4 regions of the Lysinibacillus sp. fkY74-1 genome follow, and region 4 is predicted to be linked to each of the others. Evidence: riboswitches for the same ligand, from Rfam matches in the RefSeq annotation. Region 4 holds a riboswitch; each other region holds the start of a gene.
What was found. Region 4 has a riboswitch for S-adenosylmethionine ahead of ACE1MS_RS18105 (methionine ABC transporter ATP-binding protein). Riboswitches for the same ligand answer to the same signal wherever they lie in the genome.
Positions count from the first base shown of each region.

Region 1: it holds a riboswitch for S-adenosylmethionine, as region 4 does, so the genes downstream of both, ACE1MS_RS19990 (bifunctional homocysteine S-methyltransferase/methylenetetrahydrofolate reductase) here and ACE1MS_RS18105 (methionine ABC transporter ATP-binding protein) in region 4, are expected to answer to the same signal.
Region 2: it holds a riboswitch for S-adenosylmethionine, as region 4 does, so the genes downstream of both, ACE1MS_RS02085 (MetQ/NlpA family ABC transporter substrate-binding protein) here and ACE1MS_RS18105 (methionine ABC transporter ATP-binding protein) in region 4, are expected to answer to the same signal.
Region 3: it holds a riboswitch for S-adenosylmethionine, as region 4 does, so the genes downstream of both, ACE1MS_RS01730 (O-acetylhomoserine aminocarboxypropyltransferase/cysteine synthase family protein) here and ACE1MS_RS18105 (methionine ABC transporter ATP-binding protein) in region 4, are expected to answer to the same signal.

Region 1 covers NZ_CP170173.1:4,037,918-4,043,947, forward strand. Annotated here, with positions in the region: gene metH (methionine synthase) at 1-1,295, opposite strand, end outside; gene ACE1MS_RS19990 (bifunctional homocysteine S-methyltransferase/methylenetetrahydrofolate reductase) at 1,288-3,135, opposite strand; SAM riboswitch class I at 3,225-3,324, opposite strand; gene ACE1MS_RS19995 (protoporphyrinogen oxidase) at 3,427-4,821, opposite strand; gene ACE1MS_RS20000 (globin-coupled sensor protein) at 5,013-6,030, opposite strand, start outside.
Region 2 covers NZ_CP170173.1:435,241-441,270, reverse strand. Annotated here, with positions in the region: gene ACE1MS_RS02105 (PucR family transcriptional regulator) at 190-1,758, shown strand; gene ACE1MS_RS02100 (carbon-nitrogen family hydrolase) at 1,806-2,600, opposite strand; gene ACE1MS_RS02095 (aminotransferase class I/II-fold pyridoxal phosphate-dependent enzyme) at 2,697-3,860, shown strand; gene ACE1MS_RS02090 (PPC domain-containing DNA-binding protein) at 3,908-4,411, opposite strand; SAM riboswitch class I at 4,534-4,639, shown strand; gene ACE1MS_RS02085 (MetQ/NlpA family ABC transporter substrate-binding protein) at 4,729-5,559, shown strand; gene ACE1MS_RS02080 (methionine ABC transporter ATP-binding protein) at 5,664-6,030, shown strand, end outside.
Region 3 covers NZ_CP170173.1:346,955-352,984, forward strand. Annotated here, with positions in the region: gene ACE1MS_RS01720 (DASS family sodium-coupled anion symporter) at 40-1,521, opposite strand; gene ACE1MS_RS01725 (glycerol-3-phosphate acyltransferase) at 1,722-2,354, opposite strand; SAM riboswitch class I at 2,510-2,623, shown strand; gene ACE1MS_RS01730 (O-acetylhomoserine aminocarboxypropyltransferase/cysteine synthase family protein) at 2,741-4,045, shown strand; gene ACE1MS_RS01735 (hypothetical protein) at 4,375-4,761, shown strand; gene ACE1MS_RS01740 (homoserine dehydrogenase) at 5,234-6,030, shown strand, end outside.
Region 4 covers NZ_CP170173.1:3,663,180-3,669,209, reverse strand. Annotated here, with positions in the region: gene ACE1MS_RS18135 (acetyl-CoA C-acetyltransferase) at 1-634, shown strand, start outside; gene ACE1MS_RS18130 (acyl-CoA dehydrogenase family protein) at 893-2,677, shown strand; gene ACE1MS_RS18125 (arsenate reductase family protein) at 2,864-3,220, shown strand; gene gcvH (glycine cleavage system protein GcvH) at 3,302-3,682, shown strand; gene ACE1MS_RS18115 (hypothetical protein) at 3,774-4,115, shown strand; gene ACE1MS_RS18110 (thioredoxin family protein) at 4,131-4,442, shown strand; SAM riboswitch class I at 4,499-4,602, shown strand; gene ACE1MS_RS18105 (methionine ABC transporter ATP-binding protein) at 4,686-5,714, shown strand; gene ACE1MS_RS18100 (methionine ABC transporter permease) at 5,704-6,030, shown strand, end outside.

The sequences.
Region 1 (6,030 bases), 370 kb from region 4:
TTAATGATGGCCTTTCCTTGCGAAAATTTGAGTGCCTCTTCAATAACCTTTTCGTCTGTGGAATCAATAACAAGTGGAACCTTCACTTTTTTTACGACCTCCTGCATAAAGCCACGGATATCTGCTAATTCATCCCGATCTGGGTTCGCTAAACAAATATCTATGACATGTGCGCCGTTTTTCACTTGCGCCCTTGCAATCTCAGCCGCTTCCTCAAACTTTCCATCAATAATTAAGTTTTTAAATTTGCGGGAACCAATAACATTTGTTCTTTCCCCAATAAATAACGGACGCATAGAATCATCGTATAGAAGTGGCTCGATCCCTGATACTACGTGACCATGCGTTTTTTCTGGTAGCTGACGAGGCTTTTCATCCTTTAAAGCTTCACGAATGGCCGCAATATGTGCTGGAGTTGTACCACAGCATCCACCTACAATATTGAGCCAACCTTTTTCTGCAAATCCTTTTAATTTTTGCGATAAAGATTCTGGAGACTCATGATAACATCCTTCCTCATCCGGTAAGCCTGCATTCGGATAACAGCTAATATACCCTGTTGACAGCTCTGCTAACGAGCGTATATGATCCGTCATAAATTCCGGTCCCGTTGCACAGTTTAAGCCCACTGATAGTGGTTGAATATGCTCCATGGAAATATAAAAAGCATCAATGGTTTGTCCTGCAAGAGTAGTACCCATAGGCTCAATCGTTCCAGAAATCATAACAGGTAGCTCTTTGCCAGTTTTCTCGAAAGCACGCGTTACCCCAAGGGTACCTGCTTTCACATTTAACATATCCTGACTTGTCTCTAGTAAAAGCACATCTGCCCCTGCTTCAATCAATGCCTTTGCTTGTACATAAAAATTTTCTTCTAATTCATCAAATGTAATACCACCTGTTACGGATAGTGTTTTAGTTGTTGGACCCATTGCACCAGCAACAAAGCGGGGCCAATCAGAAGTAGAATAATTATCTACTGCTTGGCGAGCAATCTCGACTGCACGTTTATTAATTTCCTCCGCTTTTGCACCCAGACTATATTCATTTAATACAAGTGGTGTTCCACCGAATGTATTCGTACAAATAATATCTGCTCCTGCCTCTAAGTATTTATGATGTATTTTTTCAATGACATCAGGTCTAGTTAGCACTAGATTTTCATTACACCCATCTAGCTCCTCCCCGCCAAAATCATCTGCTGTTAAGTTTTCATTTTGCAGCATTGTTCCCATCGCGCCATCAAGAATTAATATTCGTTTATCAAGTTGTTCTTCAATTAAGTGCTTAGCCATTTATACTTACCCCTTTTTTCTGTTCATCCAATTGCTCTATATATTTCATTAACTCTAATGTCACATCGTAGCGTAAAAATGGTGTAATGAGGTAAATTCCATTGAAATATTGCGCAGCCACTTCTACTAATTCCTTGGCAATTGCAATACCTTCAAGTGTGGCGCGTTCCTTATCTTCACCACATGCTTTCATTCTTGCTAAAGCATCTTCAGATAATTTAATACCTGGCACCTCATGATGTAAAAATTCAGCACTTTTATAACTCGTAACGGGCATAATACCAATATAAATCGGTGCTTGTAAATGCTTGGTTGCTTCATAAATTTCTATCATTTTTTCCTTCGTATACACAGGCTGTGAAATGAAGTAGTCTGCCCCATGCTCAATCTTTTTTTCTAAGCGTGCAACAGCACGATCTAAAACACGAACATTTGGGTTAAATGCAGCAGCCACAGAGAAATTTGCCTTTTTTCGGAGTGGTTTCCCTGAGAAAGAGACTCCCTCATTTAATTGTTTAATTAATTGGATAAGCTCCATCGAGGAGACATCATATACACTGGTGGCACCAGGAAAGTCTCCAACCTTCGTTGGGTCACCCGTAACAGCTAACACATCATGAATCCCTAATGCATTTAAGCCCATTAAATGCGATTGCAGGCCAATTAAATTACGATCTCGACAGGTAATATGAGTAAGAGGGCGTACACCATTCGTACTTTTCAATAAGGCACCCATTGCAATATTGCTAATACGTGGGGATGCCAATGAATTGTCTGCCATCATCACTACATCGGCACCTGCCTCATATAGTTGTTTGGCCCCTTCAAGAAATCCTTCTATTTCTAAGTGTCTAGGCGTATCCAACTCCACGATGACCGAGCGCTCACGTTTTACTTTTTCATGAAGTGGTTCATACTTAGCTGGCTCTGCATCACGAACAATCTCAATCTTTGCAGGTTTCGCATACTTTTCACTAACTGGTGATAGCTCCTCTAAATACTTCTTTGCGGCTGCAATATGCTTTGGTGTCGTACCACAACACCCCCCAATTAAGCGTACCCCTTGATCACGCAGCTCGACAGCAGCGCGACCAAAATAATCAGCCTCCGACTCATAAACAACACGCCCATCCTCTAAATCTAATAACGAAGCATTTGGATAGGCCGACATAAACGCCTTTTCTGGAAGTTCTACACCCTCAAAGGCTTGAATCGTATGATATGGACCTAGACGGCAATTGACACCTACTATATCTGCACCAAGAATCTCTAGCTCATGTAGTGCAATATTTAGAGACATACCATTTTGTAAAACACCAGGCTCATGCATAGATACTTGAGCAATTATCGGTATATTAGTTTTGGCGCGTAGCATTTTTAATGTTGCTGTTAATTCTTCAAAATCGTAATAGGTTTCGAGTAAAAGGCCATCTGGATTCCCTGCAAGTAGCACACTTGCCTGTTCTTCAACGGTCTTTAAAATGTCATTTAATGTGGCATCGCTTTTACGAATACCACGAATACCACCTATTGTTCCTAAAACAAATTGACCGCCATCTGCTGCTGCTCGCTTGGCAATAGTAATAGCTGCTTCATTAAATCGTTGGACACTCGATTCTAGTCCATAGCGAGCTAATTTAATGGCATTGGCACCGTATGTATTCGTTTGAATGATATCAGCACCAGCTGCAATGTACTCTCTATGAATCTTTTCAATTAATTCAGGTCTTTGAACATTCATTTCCTCATGGCAATACTCCAATCCATAGCCATACAACACTGTGCCTATTGCACCATCTGCCGTCAATACATGTGTTTTTAACCTTTCCAGCAATCCCATAAATCTAGCCTCTCTTCCTCTATCTCTGTATAATAAAAAGCCTTCTTTTATATAAAAAGAAGGCTTTAACGACTCATCATTATTGTTCCTTCTCATCTTCGACTCAACGGTCTTCTGGATTTAGCACCTGACAAAAAGTTGGTTGCTGAAGCTTCAATGGGCCAGTCCCTCTGCTTCTCTTGATAAGAATTATTAAGTATGAATTTTTTAAATAATTAAAAGAATCATATCGTTTACAGACGTATGAGTCAAGACTATTTCTCACAACAAAGAATTTTTCCGCTTAAAAACTTAAAGATTGGATAGTTCTTCCGCAAGCTCTTCACCAATTTTTTTCCCATTTTGAATGCAAGCACCAATACCTACTCCAAAATAAGAGCAACCTGCTATCGATAAATTCGGGTAGTTTTCATTTAGCTCTAGTAATAAGCCTTGCAGCGCTTCACGATGTGCTAAGTCATATTTAGGCATTTGATCAATCCACTTTGTAACATTCACAACGGTTGGTTTTTCATCGATTCCTAGGCTTTTTCGAACATCTTCTAAAGCAACCGCTGCCAATTCATCATCAGTCATATCACGTAACTGCTCATACGCCGGATTTATACTCTTATAGAATAGGCGCACAAGTAATTGATTGTTTTTCGATGTATGCTTCCACTTACGACTCGTCCAAGTTGCTGCATTACAAGTGACATCAGAATTATGAGATACAATATAGCCTGTACCATCCGCTGGTAAGTTTGCATCAGGCACATCAAAGCCCAGATAAATGGTAATGGCTGACGCTGTAGTAAACTGATTAAAATAATGTGTTAAGGAGTCGTCCTGCAATATACTTTGGACTGCCTCATTTGGTAGTGCTAGAACAACATAATCTGCCTCAATGTTTTGACCACTTGTTAAGGAAATCAAATAGTGGTTCTCCATTTTTTTGACCTGACTTGTGGCTACACCTTTAATGATGTCTACATCTGTTAATGTTTGCTCTAATCGCTCAATTAAAGAGGATAATCCATTTTGAAATGAAATAAATTTTTTATTAGCTGCTTTAACAAATTGCTCACGATTCGCATCAAAACCTTTTATGATACTTCCATATTCATTTTTATAGTCAATTAAATACGGTAAAGTGGAGGCAATAGAAAGCTGGTGTAAATCACCAGAATAGACACCTGCTAGAACTGGTGCAATTTGATTTTCCACTAGCTCTTCACCAAGGTAATAAGTTAGAAATTCCCCTATCGAGCTTTCTTTTGTAAAGCCTGCATTGGGTAAAGTTAAATCTTTTAAAGCTTCTTGTTTGGCCTGATCAGAGATAAGTGTGCTTTCTTCAAGTGATGCCACACTCATAGGTATACCGAAAGTAGAATCCGCTGGGATGGCGTGCAGCTCGTTATTTGTATAAATATAGGATATACCTGTTTCGTTGTAAACGAGATGATCTTCAAAATCTAGCTCCTGCACTAGCTCCATTACACCTTTATGGCGAGCTACAATAGAATCAGCACCAGTTTCCATAATAAAACCTTGTTCATAGGCTGAATATAATTTACCACCTAAATATGTATTTTTTTCTACGAGCACTAGCTGAACATCTAAATTTTTTTCCTTCACTTGACGTTGTAGATAATGCATTGTGCATAACCCAGTAATACCGCCACCTAATACAACAACTGTTTTCATAGTAAACCGCCCCTATTTTTAGTTCTGTCTACAGTATAAACTTATTTTCATTGAAAATTACGTTAAACCCTTTACAAATTTAGCAAAAATAGAGCTATCTCAACCGTGAGATAACTCTAGCTCAAAAGAATGATACTTACTAAACACACATTACAATGAGTACTATAGTGTTAAATATTGTTACTAGTGGTCTAGCTTTTTAAATTTTGGGCAAAGCTAGCTAATTTTTCTGCTGAGTTCGTTACTTCAGTAAAAGAAGTACCCAACCCACTTAATATACCTGCAATTGCTTGTATTTTCGTCGCCATGCAATCATTTTGATCTTTTGCTTCTGTCATTGCACCTACTATATTTGTAAATTGACCTTCCGTGTGTAACATATTATCCTCACCAGATGCCACCTCATCTTGGATATTAATGAGAGATTGCTCTAACTTCTCTGTGCGTTCACTCGTTTTTTGCAGCAATAATGCAACAGCCGTGACAGATTCCTTTGTTTGAATGGATAATTTACGTACTTCATCAGCTACTACACTAAATCCCTTCCCTGCTTCTCCGGCACGGGCTGCTTCAATAGCGGCATTTAAAGCCAACAAATTAGTCTGATTGGCAATATTGGTAACGACACTCATAATCGTTTCCATTTCCTTCGACATATCAGATAATTGTTCAATATTTTCTTCTATATCATGAAGAGATTGAATAATATTGTGCATATTTTGTGATTGTTTCTTTAAACATTCACGTCCATCCAGTGCTTGGTTTTCAGCAAGAGTAGACACTTCTAGTGATCTCTTCGCCAATTGTTCAATATCCCCAGACTGCTCGCTTAGTCTGCAAAATGAACTATTGGTTTCCTGTGAAATGGCTGCAAGTAATTCAGAAGATTGTACAATTTGTCGTTCAATTACTTCTTTTTCTTGTTCCATGTTTTCTTTATGCTGTTCCACTGTATTTTCATATGCCTCTAAAACAAGTTGTTGCTCAAAATTACAAATTTTAGAAATAGCTCTTATTGTATTAAACTGATCTTGCGGATGACCAATATGCTGTTCAACCAAGTCTATAAATGAGAGAGATAAATCTTGGAATGCGCAAATATACCATTGTGTTCTAAGCCCAATATGGACGTGCACCTTTGCAATTTTCACACGCCTTTGGTAATACACCTCATCAATCGTTCCATTAAACATTTCAATAATATGCTGC
Region 2 (6,030 bases), 1.4 Mb from region 4:
CTTACATGTTTCATATCGTTGAAGTAATAGACAAACTGTAAATTTCTATACAATTGTTTTAAACATAATGTAAAATAGACTAAATATTCTTAAAATATTACTTTATTTAGTTTTCTAGCTATTTAATAACAGTAAACAGCAATAATAGATAAAAAAGTCATAAAAGATGTTTCCAAAGGAGGAGCTATATTGAGCCAATTCCAACTTAAAGTACTTCATGTTTTAGACAATAAATACTTTCAGAATGCAGAGGTAGTTGCAGGTCATGAGGGGTTATTAAGAATCGTAAAGTGGGCACATGTTCTTGAAATAGTCCATGTAGATAATTTTTTAGTTGGAGAAGAGTTGGTGTTAACGACGGGGATCAGTCTTCAACATGGCATTGAAGATTTTATGACGTTTATTGAATCCTTAATTGAAAAAAATTGTGCTGCCCTTTGTATTGAGTATGGCTCTTCTATTCAAGCAGTTCCAGAAGCAATACTTGCTATTGCAAATCGTCATCAGTTCCCGATTATTGTTTTTCATGAAGCGGTTCCTTTTGTTCGCATTACACAGGATTTACATAGTCAAATTATAAATCAGCAGTATTTAATGGTTTCGACACTAGAATCCTACTCACAAACTTTAAATAAAAATACGGTGTTAGGACAAAATACGGAAGACATCTTACAAAATATGTATATCGAATTAAAAACACAAATTATGTTTTCTATTAAGGGACGGGAACCCGTCTTATATCCTAATATGACTAAAAGTAAACGTCAGCAATTATTAGCATTGAATAAATATGCTCAGCAATTTAAACATGAGCCCATCTATATTTTTGATCAGCATTATGCAGATTTAACCTTATTCCGTGAAGATGGTCTATTTTCAGAGTTTGAATTATTAATTTTAGACCGTACAGCAACAGCATTAGCACAATTATTAATGCGAGAGTTCTATATTGAGGAGAAAAAGAATATTGAGGACGCCTCAATTTTAGCTGATTGGATCGACCAAAAGCTATCCAAGGAAGAAATCTATAAATTTATCGTTTCCCACTATACCAACTTTTCACAATCTAGTGGCGTTGTCTTTATTTTGGCCACTCCTAGTACAGTCATGAAAGCGCAGGAGGATATTGTCTATAGTAAACTTTATTACCGTAATCTCTTTGAACAGCATGGCTTTATCCCGTTTTTATTCGAAAGAAAAAGCTATGTCATTTTTATTTTACTTCATGCCAAAGATTGTCGAGCGATTCGTGAAATACTAAATAGCATCTTCACCTCGCTTCCTAAAACTGAATTTTATAAAAAACAGCAAACTCAAGAGTTTCAAATAGCAGTTGGTAAAGTTGTTGCAGATGTACAAGATATCTTCAAAAGCTATCAAACTGCTTTAGAAACATTATATATTTGCCGCAAGGTGCAAGCTTCATCATTCTTTTACGACGATTTGCATTTGTATCATTTAATCTATAAATTACAAATGCAGGTGAATTTAAAGGAAGTTATAAATGACTATTTACAGCCAGTTATTGAGTATGATGAAAAATATAACAGCAAGCTCCTTGAAACATTACAAGTCTATTTACAATCAAACGGCTCCAAGCAGCAAACGGCTAACCAATTGTTTATTGTTCGTCAAACACTGTATCACCGCTTAAAAAAGCTTGAAAGTTTACTCGGAGAAAATTTCATGAAGGGTCATAATCGCATCACTCTAGAATTTATGCTCCTTGCAAACTCCTTAATTGATGACAAGAGTTAAAAAATAGGCACGTTCAAGAGGCCTCTCCCCTTCAACGTGCCATCTCATTATCCTTTCACCACAACATCTTGATAAAGTCCTGGTCGACGATCATCGTATACAGGAATTCTTCCACGTACTTCATCAACTATGGAGAAATCCACATCAATTACTGCAACTTCCTCGTCTTCAGCACCAACCCAAAGCACTTCACCCCATGGCTGAATAATCATCGATTGCCCATTAAAGTTTTCTACTTTTCTCGAAATACGGTTAACTGCTATAACAAAGCATTGGTTTTCAATCGCTCGCGCTTGCAGCAATGTTTTCCAATGATCAATTCTAGGTGTCGGCCATTGAGCTGGTACAAACAGCACCTTCGCTCCTTGGAGGGCATGTGCACGTAACCACTCAGGGAAACGAATATCATAGCAAATGACACCAGCCGCTTCAATTGGTCCTAGCGCAAATCGATTCATATCATCTCCAGCCTCTAAATAAAGATGCTCGTCCATTAAACGAAAAAGATGTGCCTTGCTATATTCCCCAACAAGTACTCCATTGTTATCAAATGTATACATCGTATTGTAAAACTTGTCGTCCTTTTTTATGGAAACGGAGCCACCGACAATATGTACACTAAGCTCCTTCGCTAAGTTAGCTAAAAATACTTTTGAACGCTCACCATTGACATCCGCCAATTCTGGTAGTTTCTCCAATGCGTAGCCTGTATTCCACATTTCCGGTAGCACAATAATTTCTGCCCCTAGTTTTGCTGCTTCACGAATCTTGTCCTCCGCCCGTATAAAATTTTCTTCTACTTTGCCGAAGCCAATGTTTAACTGAATACAACCGATTTTCATAATAATTCCTCCTATAGACAATTAACAAAAAAAGTAATACTATTTGCTTCATATTCTTTAATAATAATTATTATATTCTGAAAAAGGTGATCATGCATGGAATTCTCGAAAAAACTACAGCAATTACCCACTCAATTTTTTGCGGCGCTTGTCCAAAAAGTAAACAATGCCTTGGAAGAAGGACGCGATGTGATTAATCTTGGTCAAGGAAATCCCGACCAGCCTACGCCTACTCATATTATTCAAGCATTACAGGGAGCAGCTGAAAATCCTCAAAACCACAAATATTCGCCATTTCGTGGTATCGCCGAACTACGTCAAGCGGCTGCCGACTTTTATAAACGGGAATATGATGTGGAGATTAATCCCGATACTGAAGTAGCGATTCTTGGTGGCACAAAAATTGGTCTTGTTGAGCTACCTTTGGCTGTGTTAAATCCAGGGGATACAATGCTATTACCAGACCCTGGCTATCCAGACTACTTATCAGGTGTTGTATTAGGTGATGTAAATTTTGAAGTGTTGCCACTTTTTGCTGAGAATCATTTCTTACCTGATTATGATGCCCTACCTAAAGAAGTTAAGGAAAAGGCCAAGTTACTGTACTTAAATTACCCAAATAATCCTACGGGTGGTACAGCAACACTTGAATTTTTTGAAGAAACTGTTCGCTTTGCTAAGGAGCATAATATCATCGTATCACATGATTTCGCATATGGTGCAATTGTATTTGATGGCAATAAGCCTATTAGCTTTTTACAGGCCAATGGCGCAAAAGAAGTTGGAATCGAAATGTACACATTATCAAAAACTTATAATATGGCAGGTTGGCGTATAGGCTTTGCTGTTGGTAATGCTGATTTAATTGCTGCGATTAATCTTATTCAGGATCATTTGTTTTGTAGTCAATTTCCAGCTATTCAACAAGCAGCAGCTATTGCCCTTACATCTTCACAGGAATGTGCAGATGAGCTAAGAGCTACCTATGAGCGTCGTCGAAATGTTCTAATCGAAGAAGCGCATAGAATTGGCTGGCAAGTAACAGCACCAAAAGGCTCCTTCTTTGCCTGGCTCCCTGTCCCATTAGGTTTTACAAGCGAACAATTCGCCGATATATTGCTCGACAAAGCTGATATTGCAGTAGCCGCAGGTAATGGCTTTGGTCAATATGGGGAAGGCTATGTGCGTATTGGCTTGCTTGTAAGCGAGGAACGTTTACGAGAGGCCATCCAAAGAATTGAGCAATTGAAATTATTTTAACATGTAACCATATAGAGTCCTGTAGCTTTCACTAGCTACAGGACTTACTATTTTTCAATTTCCCTTGGAAAATCTAACCCATGTTCTAATGGATAAAATTGTACGTGACCTGTTTCATCATCCATCTGACGGATATGCTGAATGCCTTGCACTTCTGCCAGTACTACATCTGCTGTTATGACGATATTTCCGCCCTTTATAAAATGACCGCCTGAAACCACTCCCCATTGATCACTCATGGAACCATGGAAATGCGTTTCATATCCTGCATCACGCTTACAAACCACTCCTGAACCTTGGATAAACTCGAGTGGCCCCTCTTTCTCTACCACATCACTAAATCGAACTTTAATGTGGGAGGTTTCATCGGGTACTAAATAAACAAAGCTACTTTTTTGAAAACTACCAATACAACTAATAATGGTTGCTGAATCAATATTATTCTCTTCACAAAGTGCCTCTATTCCTTCAATGATGTCTGTCCCCATGAGAAGACGTGCACTAATCACCTTACCAAATGAACCTATGCCATAATTAACTCTTACTGGCATTCTTCCCCCTCCTTCGCGACAAAATATTATAACAATATAAAAAATTTCAAAAATATTTATTGACTTACTATACCCTATAAATTATATTAGTTCTATCGGAAATACAAAAATATAATATGAATCTCTTATCAAGAGTAGCTGAGGGACTGGCCCTATGAAGCTCGGCAACCTCCTTTTATGAAGGAAGGTGCTAAATCCTGCAAACGAAATTCGTTTGATAGATAAGAGAGGACTTTTTTTCATGAGCCTCTCTTAATTTATAAGAGAGTTTTTTTATTTTCAAAAAACCGATAAAACAATTTTTGGAGGTAGTTTTCATGAAGAAGAAAAATAAATTTTTAGTAGGTTTAGCAAGTCTTACATTAGTAGCAGCACTAGCGGGCTGTGGCTCTAAAGAAGATAGTACAGGAAAAAGCGACGCTATCGATGAAAATAAAATTGTCGTGGGTGTCACTTCAGGACCTCATGAGCAAATTGCAGAGGTAGCTGCTAAAGTCGCAAAGGAAAAGGGGCTAGAAGTAGACCTAAAATCTTTTTCTGATTATGTTTTACCCAATACATCCTTAGCTGAAGGAGATCTTGATGCAAACAGCTATCAGCATAAACCTTTCCTCGATACTTTTAATAAAGATCACGATACAGATTTAGTACCAGTTGGCAAAACAATTTTAAATCCTATGGGGATTTACTCTGAAAAATATAAATCATTGGATGACGTTCCTGAAGGCGCAACATTTGGCTTACCGAATGACCCAACAAATGGAGCGCGAGCTCTCTTTGTTTTACAAGAGGCAGGCTATATTAAATTAAAAGATGGAGCGGACTTAACAGCATCTGTTCGTGACGTGGAAGAAAACAAAAAGAATTTAAAATTCATAGAATTAGAAGCCGCACAAATTCCTAAGCAGCTTAGTGAAGTAGATGTAGCTGCTATTAATACGAACTTTGCGCTGGAAGCTGGCATTAATCCACAAGAGGACTCTATTCTTTTAGAATCTACTGACTCTCCATATGTGAACTACATTGTCGTTCGTGCTGAAAATGAAAATGACCCAACAATTAAAAAATTCGTTGAGGCTTACCAGTCTGATGAAGTGCGCCAATTCATTGAAGAGGAATTCAAAGGTTCTGTAATCCCTAGCTGGTAATACATGCCAAAAGCTGATATAAGGCTGAGAATCTGCCAATTGTCCACTATGGAAATCGCGCAGATTCTTGCTTTTTAGAAGCTAAGAAAGGAGCAAGTAATCTGATGATTCAATTACAAAATATATCAAAAGAATATAAGACGAAAAAAGGCAGTATTAAGGCAGTGGACGGAATTAATCTTCATGTAAAAAAAGGACAAATTCATGGTGTAATTGGGTATAGTGGTGCCGGTAAAAGTACGCTTATTCGTTGTGTTAATTTACTAGAGCGTCCCTCAGCAGGCAAAGTTTTGATTGATAATGTGGATATTACTACCCTTTCACTTCATGACTTACGTCAAACACGGCAAAAGATTGGCATGATTTTTCAACATTTTAATCTCTTAAAGACAGCAACAGTTTATAACAATATTGCGGTTCCCTTAAAGCTACTTGGTTATAACGAAACAGAAGTCCAAAATCGTGTGGCTA
Region 3 (6,030 bases), 1.3 Mb from region 4:
GCCTTTTAGTTAATAAATCTATCTAAGACGATTAATGCTTTACAATAGGCCAATCCATTTCCAATAAGTTGCAGAGAACAGCAGAATTAGGAGGAAGCCGAGAATCGTTAATGGAATACCTGATTTCAGGAAATCCTTTGTTGTAAATGCTCCTGTACCGTAGGCAAGCATATTTTGTGGTGCGCTAATTGGCAATAGGAAACCAAAGCTAATAACAAATTGTTGGACGATAACAAAACCAACCTGATCTACATTAGCAGTTAATGTGGAAGCTAACACGATAAACACAGGTATAAGTGCAGAGGCTAGGCTTGTTGCACTGGCAAAACCTAAATGAATAAGAATATTAAATAATGTTACGATAGCAATGGTAGCAAGAATTGGCATTGTATCTAGACCGAGTGAACCAAAAACTTTATCTGATAACCATGATGCACCTTTTGTATTCAGTAAAATAGTTCCGAGCATAATACCAACTGCAAAGACAATGATTGTTCCCCAAGGAATATGAGGTTCAACTTCCTTCCACGAATAAACGCCGATTTTAGGCATTAGTAGAACAGCAATGGCGATAATTGTAACCGTTGTTGTATCAAATGGATGGAGCTTGCCTTCCGTAGCCCAGAAAAATAGTAAAATTAATGATGTAATGATCAATCGAATTTCAGGTGCTTTTAATGGTCCAAGCTCAGCAAGCTGTTTCTTGATGACTTCTTTACCACCATCAATATTGCTCGTCTCAGGCTTAATAAGCGTAATCATAATGAAAAATAAGGCTACTGACATAATAATCGAGAATGGGGCAGCATAAAGTAACCAAGCACCCCATGAAATATTTACATTAAATTGCTCTTGGATGAAATTTAAAGCAACCATATTTTGCGCTGCCGCAGTTTTAATACCGATATTCCAAATGGAAACGGCTTGTACAGAAGTAATAACAAGCAAAGCAGCAAGTCGACTATCACGCGGTAAACCAAATGCTGCGACCATTCCAAGAAGTATAGGGACTACTGCGCCAGCACGTGCAGTAGCTGAAGGAACAAAAAATGCAAGGGCAATGGAAACTAATATAGCACCGAAAACAATAGCTTTTGTTTTTGTTCCTACAAGTGAAAGAATCCAGAGAGCAAGTCGTTTATGCAAATTGGTAATTTGCATAGCTGCTGCTAGAAAAAGAGCAGCTGCTACTAGGGCGACAGCAGAATTACTAAAACCACTTAATGATAGTTTTAAGGCGCTAGCGGTACCTAGTTGTGCTGTGGGATCATCCATGGAGGGTGCAAGACCTAGTAAAACGGTGACGAGTGCAATAATCATTGCAGAGCTAACAGGATATGAAACGGCCTCAGTTACCCAAAGGATGACCGCGAAAGCTAAGATGGCTAAAGCGCGCTGCCCAGCTACAGGTAACTCACCGTTATTAGGTAAAAAAATAATAATAATTAATAAAGCAAAAGCCAACCCAATCCATAAAGGCTTTAGATTACGCTTCGTTGCTGCTTGTTTAGGTGAAGACATATTTTCTCATCCCTTCTACGTCTACGTAAAAATGACGGTTATTATCCTTAACATCGGTCAACAAAATGTTTTTTTAAGATAAGAATTCATCCATTTATTATATAGAATGAAAGGAAGAAAAATATGTCAGTTTACAGCTTTAATAGTAATTAAAGAGAAAATTTGTGGTCATAAAAAATACAAATCTCTCTCGGGAAATACTATTTCTTTTTCTTGAAGGCAGAAGTAACTTTAGGCTCTGTTCCATTGGTTAAACGTTTAATATTTTCAAAGTGCAAAATAATAGCAATACCAAAAAGTAGAATGGCAATAATGGTTGGGCCTAATCCAGGAATCCATAAATAAGTAGCGGTACAAAAAACGAGGTAAAACTCTAATACACCAACAATTAAATAGTTCGTTGCGAAAGATAAAATAACAAATAGAATAAGTGCAAATAAACCAATCTTCCAATCAACCGCAAGTAAAATTCCAATGATGGAGGCAGTTCCTTTTCCACCGTTGAAGCCCATATAAAAAGGGAAATTATGCCCCAAAATAACCCCTGCAGCTATCAAGTAGGTGAGGAGCCATATTTGTTCTGCTGTTAAATGTGTTGCATCTGCTAAATAAAAATGTGCACCGACGATGGCTACGACGCCTTTTCCAATATCGATAAGAGCTACTAAAACGCCATATTTCCAGCCGAGTGAAAGCGTAGCATTAGAGGCACCAGCATTGCCATGGCCAGCTTTTTTTAAATCAACCCCGGATAAAAATTGTGCCACTTTAGAGCCGTGAATACAGCCAATCAAGTAGCCAACAACTAGAAAAAAGATCACGGCTTTTACCATAAAAATACTCCTTTCAAATTTTTTTCTAAAATAGTGTATGCGTTCATATTACGTAAAAGAGCAGACAGAAGTTTCGGAAAAAATAAAATTTAGATGTTGACAGAAAAAAACTCTATGCTTATACTTTGTAACAACGATGGAAATTGAATCTCATACTCTTATCAAGAGCGGCGGAGGGATAGGCCCTATGATGCCCGGCAACCAGTAGGTGATGAACTTACTAAGGTGCTAATTCCTACAGATTCTTACTTGGATCTGGCAGATAAGGGGAGGAAAACTTGCAACCGCAACCCTCTTCTTAGCTGAAGAGGGTTTTTGTTTTCTACAGAAAAATCCTCCTCATCTCCGGTACCATCGTAAAAAAAATAACCAAATGGAGGTACACAATGACAAATTTTAAACCAGAAACACTGCTGTTACATGGTGGTCAAGAGCCAGACCCTGTGACAGGTTCTAGAACAGTTCCTGTCTACCGTTCAACTGCTTTCGTTTTTAAAGACACTGCTCATGCGCAACGTCTTTTTGCCTTAGAGGAAGCTGGAAACATTTACACACGAATTACGAATCCGACAGTGGATGTTTTTGAAAAGCGTGTGGCTTTACTAGAAGGTGGAACAGCAGCAGTAGCACTTTCATCTGGTGCAGCAGCTATTGCATTTTCTATTTTAAATTTAGCTAGAGCAGGTGATGAAATTGTAGCTGCTAGTTCTTTATATGGTGGTACGTATAATTTATTCGCTAATACATTACCAAACTATGGTATTAAAACGATTTTTGTAGATGAAACAAACCCAGAAAATTTTAAGGCTGCCATTACCGATAAAACAAAAGCTGTCTTCGCTGAAGTTTACGGTAATCCAAGCTTAAAGGTTTTAGATATTGAAGCAGTAGCTAAGATAGCACATGACCACAGCTTGCCATTAATTATTGATAGTACATTTGCTTCTCCTTATGGTTCCACACCTATTGATTATGGTGCAGATGTGGTAGTTCACTCAGCAACTAAATGGATAGGTGGTCATGGTACAACTTTAGGTGGTGTTGTTGTAGACGCTGGTAAGTTTGATTGGACTAGTGGTCGATTCCCAGGCTTTACAGAGCCGGACGCTTCTTACCATGGTTTACGCTATGGAATCGATACAGCCTCTGCAGCTTTTGCTACAAAGCTACGTGTACAGTTGTTACGTGATTTTGGCCCAACATTAAGTGCAGATGCAGCTTTCAATCTATTACAAGGTTTAGAGACGCTTCATTTGCGTATCCCTAAACATAATGAAAATGCTTTAGCTGTAGCTGAATATTTACGCAACCACCCATCTGTGGAGTATGTAAATTATAATGGCCTTGAAGATTTTCCAACACATGAGTTGGCGAAAAAATATTTAAAAAATGGCTTCGGTTCAGTGCTTACCTTTGGCATTAAAGGTGGACGTGAAGCAGGACGAAAGCTTATTGATCATGTAAAGCTGTTTTCACATGTGGCAAATGTAGGTGATGCTAAGTCGCTAATTATCCATCCAGCATCTACTACGCATCAACAATTATCAGCAGATGAACTAATTCAAGCTGGTGTAACCGAATCGCTCATTCGCCTATCGATCGGTTTAGAGGCAGTGGAGGACATCATTGCAGATTTAGAGCAGGCTATTACTCAGGCAACAGCAGTAGCTGAACAAACAATAGAAGCTTAATATAGAATAGAGCGGTGAATGTTGTAGCGTTTACGTATTTTCTCATTCGAATAGCCTCATTTGGTATATGTTAAACGTTGCTACATCCACCAATTATTGCACCCGTTCATTGTCAGAACCTTTCAAAAAATAATACCGAGTATTTTTATATGCATTATTGACTTTGTTAAAACCTTGTTATATACTTGGAAATAAGTTAAGTGTACGGAAAAACCTCTTGGAAAAGGTAACTGTTTTCATAAGTGCTCCCCCACTTTTGAATAGATAGGAGAGTAGTTACATAGCCAGTGGCTACTCTTCAAAAAACTAATGATAAAGGAGTGTTTAAAATGGGTAATGTCTATAGTGCGCAAAACATTGCATCTTATTTAATTTATGAACTAAATGAAGGCCATGTATTTGTCAACAACCAATCCATTCAACACATCCTTACATTAGTAGAACGTAAATGGCAACAAATTTTTGGTCATTCAGCGTATCAGGAACAGGTATGCACAGATGATAATGGCTTTATGGTTAAGGAAGTTTATGAGACATATGAGAAGTATGGTGTGAGCCACATCCAGCTTCCAGCAACAGAATTTTATTTGAAATATGGTACATTTCAATTAGTGGAACGTACGTATGCAATACCAAATTTTACAGAAGAAGAAATTTGTATTGTTCAACAAGCTTTAAAACAATATCGTTATCAATTGCTTTCAAAAGCGAGCTAAAAAATCCCTCATATATTTAAGCTCATTCTCTGCTGCTACAGGGAATGAGCTTTTTTTATAGCGGTTTGATTATTTAGCTGGTTTATGGGTGTCTGAACATACATATATAATAGAAGAAAGACATCATAATTTGAATGCAAAGAGTCAATATTTGTTCAAATCTTATCGAAAAACTTAAAAAACGTATAGTAAAGGGAATGAAAACGATTTCCTTTGCACGTCTAGGGAAAACAAATGTCCTTCCTAGAAAGATTTTTCTTGTGTAAAGTATATATATACGTTACAATTTTCTTTAAGTTAAATTTCGAATTATTTGAATTTGTATTTGTTCTAACATGTACTGAATAACAAAATTTACCCCAAAAATAAGGGGTGGCTAAGGCCTGCGGTTGGTGTCAATCAATTTGACACAACCCCATGGAGAGATTGGCTTGATGAAACTGCGGAATGTAAGTTGGAGGGAATAATAAGAATGGCAACTATAAAGGCAGCGATTTTAGGATTTGGAACGGTAGGTCAAGGGATCTATCATATATTAAAGGAAAAGCGAGAAGACCTTAAAAATAAATTAGGTATTGAGTTGGAAGTAGCGAAGATTTTAGTAACAGATGCTAGTCGCGAACGTGTCCCAGGCACAGCACATTTAATGACTACAAGCATGGATGATGTTTTGGCTGAACCAGGTATGCAAGTAATATTCGAAGCAATTGTGAACGAAGAGCCTGCGTATAGCTATTTAAAGCGAGCAGTAGAGCATAAATGCCATGTTATTACTGCCAACAAAGTCATGTTTGCAAAGCGTGGATTAGAGTTACAAGAGCTTGCAAAAGCAAATGGTGTTTTTGTAGGTTTTGAGGCTACAACTGCTGGAGGAGTACCTGTTATTAAAACTATGAAAAATATATTACTTGTTAATGACGTAAGTCGTATACAAGGTGTTTTAAATGGTACGTGTAATTATATTTTAACCAAAATGCGAGCTGAGGGCTGGTCATTTGAAACAGCTTTAAAAGAAGCACAAAGTTTAGGTTATGCAGAGGCAGATCCGTATAATGATATTTCTGGTCAAGATGCCTTTAAAAAGTTAATGATTTTAAGTGCCTTGGCATTTGGAGAACAACCTGATTGGGCGGATGTAGAAGTGATTGGCATAGATAGTATATCAGCTTCGCAAGTTCATGAAGCATGTGAAAAGGGTCTACGTTACCGTCATGTAGCTGAGGTAGAAAAACTAGCTAGTGGGAAAATTGTAGCAAAGGTTGGTCCACA
Region 4 (6,030 bases):
AGAAGGTAAATTTAATGATGAGATTGTACCTATAGAAGTGGAACAACATTATGTTGATGAGAACAATAAGCCACAGGTGAAAAAATTCACTTTCAGCATGGATGAGGGTGTCCGTTCAGGTACATCGGTTGAAGGTTTAGCGAAGCTTCGTCCAGCTTTCCATGTGAAAGGGAGTGTGACAGCAGGGAACGCTTCTCAAACATCTGATGGTGCAGCAGCTGTATTGGTAATGGAGCGTGAAGAGGCAGTCAAGCAAGGTTTAACACCAATGGCAAAATTCCTAGGTTTTGCAGTGGGTGGTGTACCACCTGAAGTAATGGGGATTGGTCCCATTGTGGCGGTACCAAAAGCGTTAGAAATCGCAGGTTTATCAATAGATGCGATTGATCTATGGGAAATCAATGAAGCATTTGCATCGCAATCCTTACAGGTGGTCCGTCATTTAGGCATCGACCAAGATAAGGTCAATGTAAATGGTGGAGCTATCGCATTAGGACATCCACTTGGTGCAACGGGTGCTATTTTAACACTAAAACTTATTCATGAATTAAAGCGGCAAGGTAAGAAATATGGCGTGGTAACTATGTGTATTGGTGGCGGCATGGGAGCCGCTGGAGTATTTGAAATTCTATAATTTTTCACTAGATCAGCTTGAGGTGTACTGTTTCCGGTTGCCTCCGAGCAAGTATATTTCAAGCTTTTCTATATATATATTTGTCTTCACTCAGCAAAAGGTTTTTGGACCAAAATGAAAGCGTCAGAAACCTTCTCTAAAAGGTAGGAGAGTAGGCTGAATAAAAATCAAGCCTCTGAGCAAATACTACAGATTTTGAAGAGGCAGCATTCAATAGGGGATTAAACTATCAAAATAGATAAATTGGGAGGATTTTATATGACTGAAAAAACAACGGATTTCATTAAAGGCGGCGGATTTCTAATTGAAGATGTGGAATTAGATCGTGTGTTTACACCTGAAGATTTCACTGACGAGCATAAAATGATTGCCAAAACAACAGAAGAATATGTAGCAAATGAAGTTTTACCTGTAGTTGAAAATTTAGAGCATCATGAATTCGAGCACTCAGTACGTCTCCTTAAAAGTGCTGGTGAATTAGGCTTGCTTGGAGCAGATGTGCCAGAAGAATACGAAGGACTAGGCTTAGATAAAGTTTCTTCAGCATTAATTGCAGAAAAAATGTCTGTAGCAGGTGGTTTCTCCATTACTCATGGTGCACATGTAGGGATTGGCTCATTACCAATCGTGCTATTCGGTGGCGAGAATCAGAAGAAAAAATATTTACCTAAGCTTGCCTCGGGTGAATTAATTGCTGCTTATGCTTTAACAGAGCCAGGTTCAGGCTCGGATGCTTTAGGGGCAAAAACAACTGCGAAACTAAACGATGCAGGCACACATTATATTTTAAATGGTGAAAAGCAATGGATTACAAATGCGGGCTTTGCAGATGTATTTGTTGTTTATGCTAAAATTGATGGTGATAAGTTCTCTGCCTTTATTGTGGAACGTACATTCAATGGTGTTTCAGTCGGTCCTGAGGAGAAGAAAATGGGGATTAAGTCTTCATCTACCCGTACACTTGTGTTAGAAGATGCAGAAGTGCCAGTAGAAAATTTATTAGGTGAAATTGGTCGTGGGCATGTCATTGCCTTCAATATATTAAATATCGGTCGCTATAAACTAGGGGTTGGAACAATTGGTGGATCAAAACGCGCATTTGAGCTAGCGGTACAATATACAAACCAACGTCAGCAATTTAAAACAAAGCTATCTGACTTCAACCTAACAAAAGAAAAATTATCAACAATGGCTTCTCATTTGTATGCATCAGAGTCATTAAACTATCGTACTGTGGGTTTATTTGAAGACCGTTTAAGCCAGCTAAGCCCAGAGGAGCAAAAGGAAGGAAAAGTGATTGCAGGTGCTATCGCTGAATATGCGATTGAATGCTCCATTGCTAAAGTATTTGGATCAGAAACATTAGATTATATTGCAGATGAAGCTGTACAATTACACGGCGGTTATGGCTTTATGGCTGAATATGAGGTAGAGCGTATATACCGTGATTCTCGTATTAATCGAATTTTTGAAGGTACAAATGAAATTAATCGCATGATTGTACCAGGTACATTTATGAAAAAGGCACTAAAAGGTGAGCTGCCATTATTACAGGTTGCGCAAAATTTACAGCAAGAGCTTCTAATGCTAATGCCAGAGGATATTGGCACTGAGCCACTAGCTCAGGAAAAATACTTAGTGAAAAATGCCAAGAAGATTGCTGTATTAGCTGCAGGCTTAGCCGCACAACGCTTTGGTGCGAAGCTTGACCAAGAGCAAGAAGTATTAGTGAATATTGCTAATATCGCTAATCAATTATTTGCAATGGAATCAGCTGTATTACGCACAGAAAAAGCGATTGCTCGTGATGGCGTTGAAAAAGCACATCAAAAATTGCTATACACTCAAATTTTCTGCCAAGAAGCATTTGCAGAAATCGAAAAAGAAGCAAAAGATACAATTCTGGCTTCCGCAGATGGTGATGCAGCACGTATGACATTATCTGCATTACGTAAATTAACACGTAATAATCCATACAACCTCATTACGAAGAAACGTGAAGCATCTGTGAAATTAATTGAAGCAGAAAAATATATCGTTTAATCGTAGGAAAATGCTAGCTATCCGTAAGTGGGTAGCTAGTTTTTTATTGTGCCAAATAAATTATTTGTCAAAGTAACGGATAAAAATACAAAATGGATGGATAGACTTACGGAAATGAGCGAAGTTCCACCATTCTCGATGATTATGATGGTATACTACAGAAAAAGACAGCAAAGGAGCATTTTAATGACGATTCAATTTTTCCATTATCCCAAATGTACAACATGTAAAAAAGCGCAAAAGTGGTTAAATGATCATGACGTTTCCTATGAAGAGGTACATATCGTAGAGCAGCCGCCAACAAAGGATGAAATAACAGCTTTATGGCAAGTCAGTGGTCTTCCTTTGAAGAAGTTTTTTAATACTTCAGGCATGAAATATCGTGACCTTGGTTTGAAGGACAAGCTAGCTGATATGACTGAGGAAGAACAGCTTGAGCTACTTGCTTCGGATGGGATGTTAATAAAACGTCCACTCGTAACAGATGGAAAAAAAGTAACTTTAGGGTTTAAAGAATCCGATTTTGAGCAAGCTTGGATATAGCCGTTTTTATTCTTGTTTTTATAGGAGAAGTATGGCACACTGAAAGTGAATATATTACATAATTATGGAGGGGTTTTTTGCATGAGCACACCGAAAGACTTACGTTACTCTGAAGAGCATGAATGGGTTAAAGTAGAAGATGGAAAAGTACGTATTGGTATTACGCACTTCGCACAATCTGAATTAGGAGATATCGTTTTCGTTGAGCTTCCACAAGTTGGCGATGAAATCAAAACGGATGATCCATTCGGTAGCGTAGAATCAGTAAAAACTGTTTCTGAATTATATGCACCAATCTCAGGTACTGTAGTTGAAGTTAATGCAGATTTAGAAGATAGCCCAGAATTCGTTAATGAATCACCATATGAAAAAGCATGGATGATCGTCGTAGAGCCTGCTGATGCATCAGAAGTTGATAAACTTATGACAGCTGAACAATACGAAGAGATGACAGCAGAATAAGACAAGCCATAATCAAAAAACGTCGGAAACTACCGGCGTTTTTTATTATATAATAACGTATAAGTGGGAATGTCTAAATGGAGGTGGCGTAATGTTCGATGGGAAATGCTTGATAGTAGAAGGACGCTCAGATAAGCTACAAATTGAGCCAATTTTAAACGAGAATGTTACAATACTATGTACGAATGGAACAATTGGTGTGCATCAATTAGAAGAGCTAATCGATCCCTATGAGGGCTATGAGCTATTTACCTTTTTTGATGCCGATACTTCAGGCGATAAGCTACGTGCATTAATGGACAGACATTATCCTGAAGCAGAGCATTTACGGACAATGCCAACATATAAGGAAGTAGAAACGACACCTAGAAAAGTGTTAGCCATGATTTTACTTCGTGCGCATTTCTCAATCCATAATGAATATATTTTGTAAGGTTGCGTGAACTAAATGGAAGAATGGTCGAAAGAGCAGTGGGAAACGGCATTACAGTCCGGAGAAAAAGCTGCGTTTTATTTATATACACCGATGTGCGGTACTTGTGCAGTGGCATCAAAAATGATGTCAATTGTAGAACAACTATTACCTCACCTAAAGCTAGGGAAAGCAAATATTAATTTTTTGGAGCAAATTGCTTTTGAGCATCAAATTGAAAGCGTTCCGTGCTTACTTGTTTGTGACGGTGGCAAAGTGACAGAAAAGATTTATGCTTTTCAATCCGTACCTTTTTTGTACGAATTGTTAAAAAAATCAATTGACTGAACTTTATTAGCGTGGTAAAGTAACAAATATATTACTAAAACATTAAATATATCGAACTCTTATGAAGAGCGGCGGAGGGAAGTGCCCTATGAAGCCCGGCAACCATCACATAGTGAAAAGGTGCCAAATCACCCAAAGATTTTTCTTTGAAAGATGAGAGAACGGTTCAACGTATAATACGTGACCCCTTCTACTTGTCTATAAGTGGAGGGGTTTTTTTATATAAGAAAAGGAGTATTCGCTATGATACAGCTTCAAAATATAACGAAGAAATACAAAACAGCAAATGGCGAATTAACGGCAGTCAAAGATGTTAACCTGACTATTAATAAGGGTGAAATTTTTGGCATTATCGGCTATAGTGGCGCTGGTAAAAGTACGATGATTCGTTTACTTAATGGTTTAGAGAAACCAACAACAGGAACAGTAACAGTGAACAATCAGGCTTTTTCATCGATTAAAGGTCAAAAGCTTAGAGCAGCTAGACAAAAGGTTAGTATGATTTTTCAACATTTCAACCTACTTTGGTCACGAACAGTTGCAGAAAACATTGCCTTCCCATTAGAAATCGCAGGTGTATCAAAAGCTCAACGTGAGGCACGGGTGAAGGAATTGATAGCACTTGTTGGCCTAGAAGGTCGTGATCAAGCATATCCATCACAGCTCTCTGGTGGACAAAAGCAACGTGTAGGGATTGCGCGAGCATTAGCCAATAATCCAGAGGTTTTACTATGTGATGAGGCTACATCTGCTCTAGACCCTGAGACAACAGATGCCATTCTTGATTTACTGGTGGATATTAATGAACGTTTAGGGTTAACGATTGTCCTCATTACTCATGAAATGCATGTCATCCGCAAGATTTGTCATCGTGTAGCAGTGATGGAGGCAGGCGAAATTGTAGAGCGTGGAGAAGTATTGCAAGTTTTCCAGGCTCCTCAGGCTGCCATTACTAAGAAATTTGTAGCACAAATTACCAATACAAAGGAAACACAGGATACAGTAGAACAAATCAAAGCAAATTATCCAACTGGACAACTTGTCAAATTGATTTTTGTTGGTGAAAAAACAGAACAGCCAGTTATTTCACATCTAGTGAAGCAATTCGATGTGGAAGTAAGCATTGTACATGGGAATATTTCGCAAACCAAAAATGGTGCATATGGTACTTTCATTGTGCAAATTGATGGGCCGAAAGCAAACGTGACTGAAGCCTTAAGCTATTTAAATACAGTGGAAGTGCAAACGGAGGTGATTGCAGATGCTAACTAATCTCTTTCCGAATGTAGACTGGGATAGCATGTGGCAGGCTACATATGAAACATTATATATGACGGCCATTTCAACAGTTATTACATTTATTCTAGGGTTAGCCATTGGGATTGTTCTGTTTTTAACTAGTCCGAATCAGTTATGGGCTAATAAAATTGTTAGTTTTTTAACAGGGTCACTCGTTAATATATTCCGTTCTATTCCATTTATCGTGTTAATTATTTTATTAATTCCATTTACTAAGTTTTTACTTGGTACAATCCGTGGAGCCAATGCTGCTTTACCTGCTTTAATTATCGGTGCGGCTCCGTTCTAT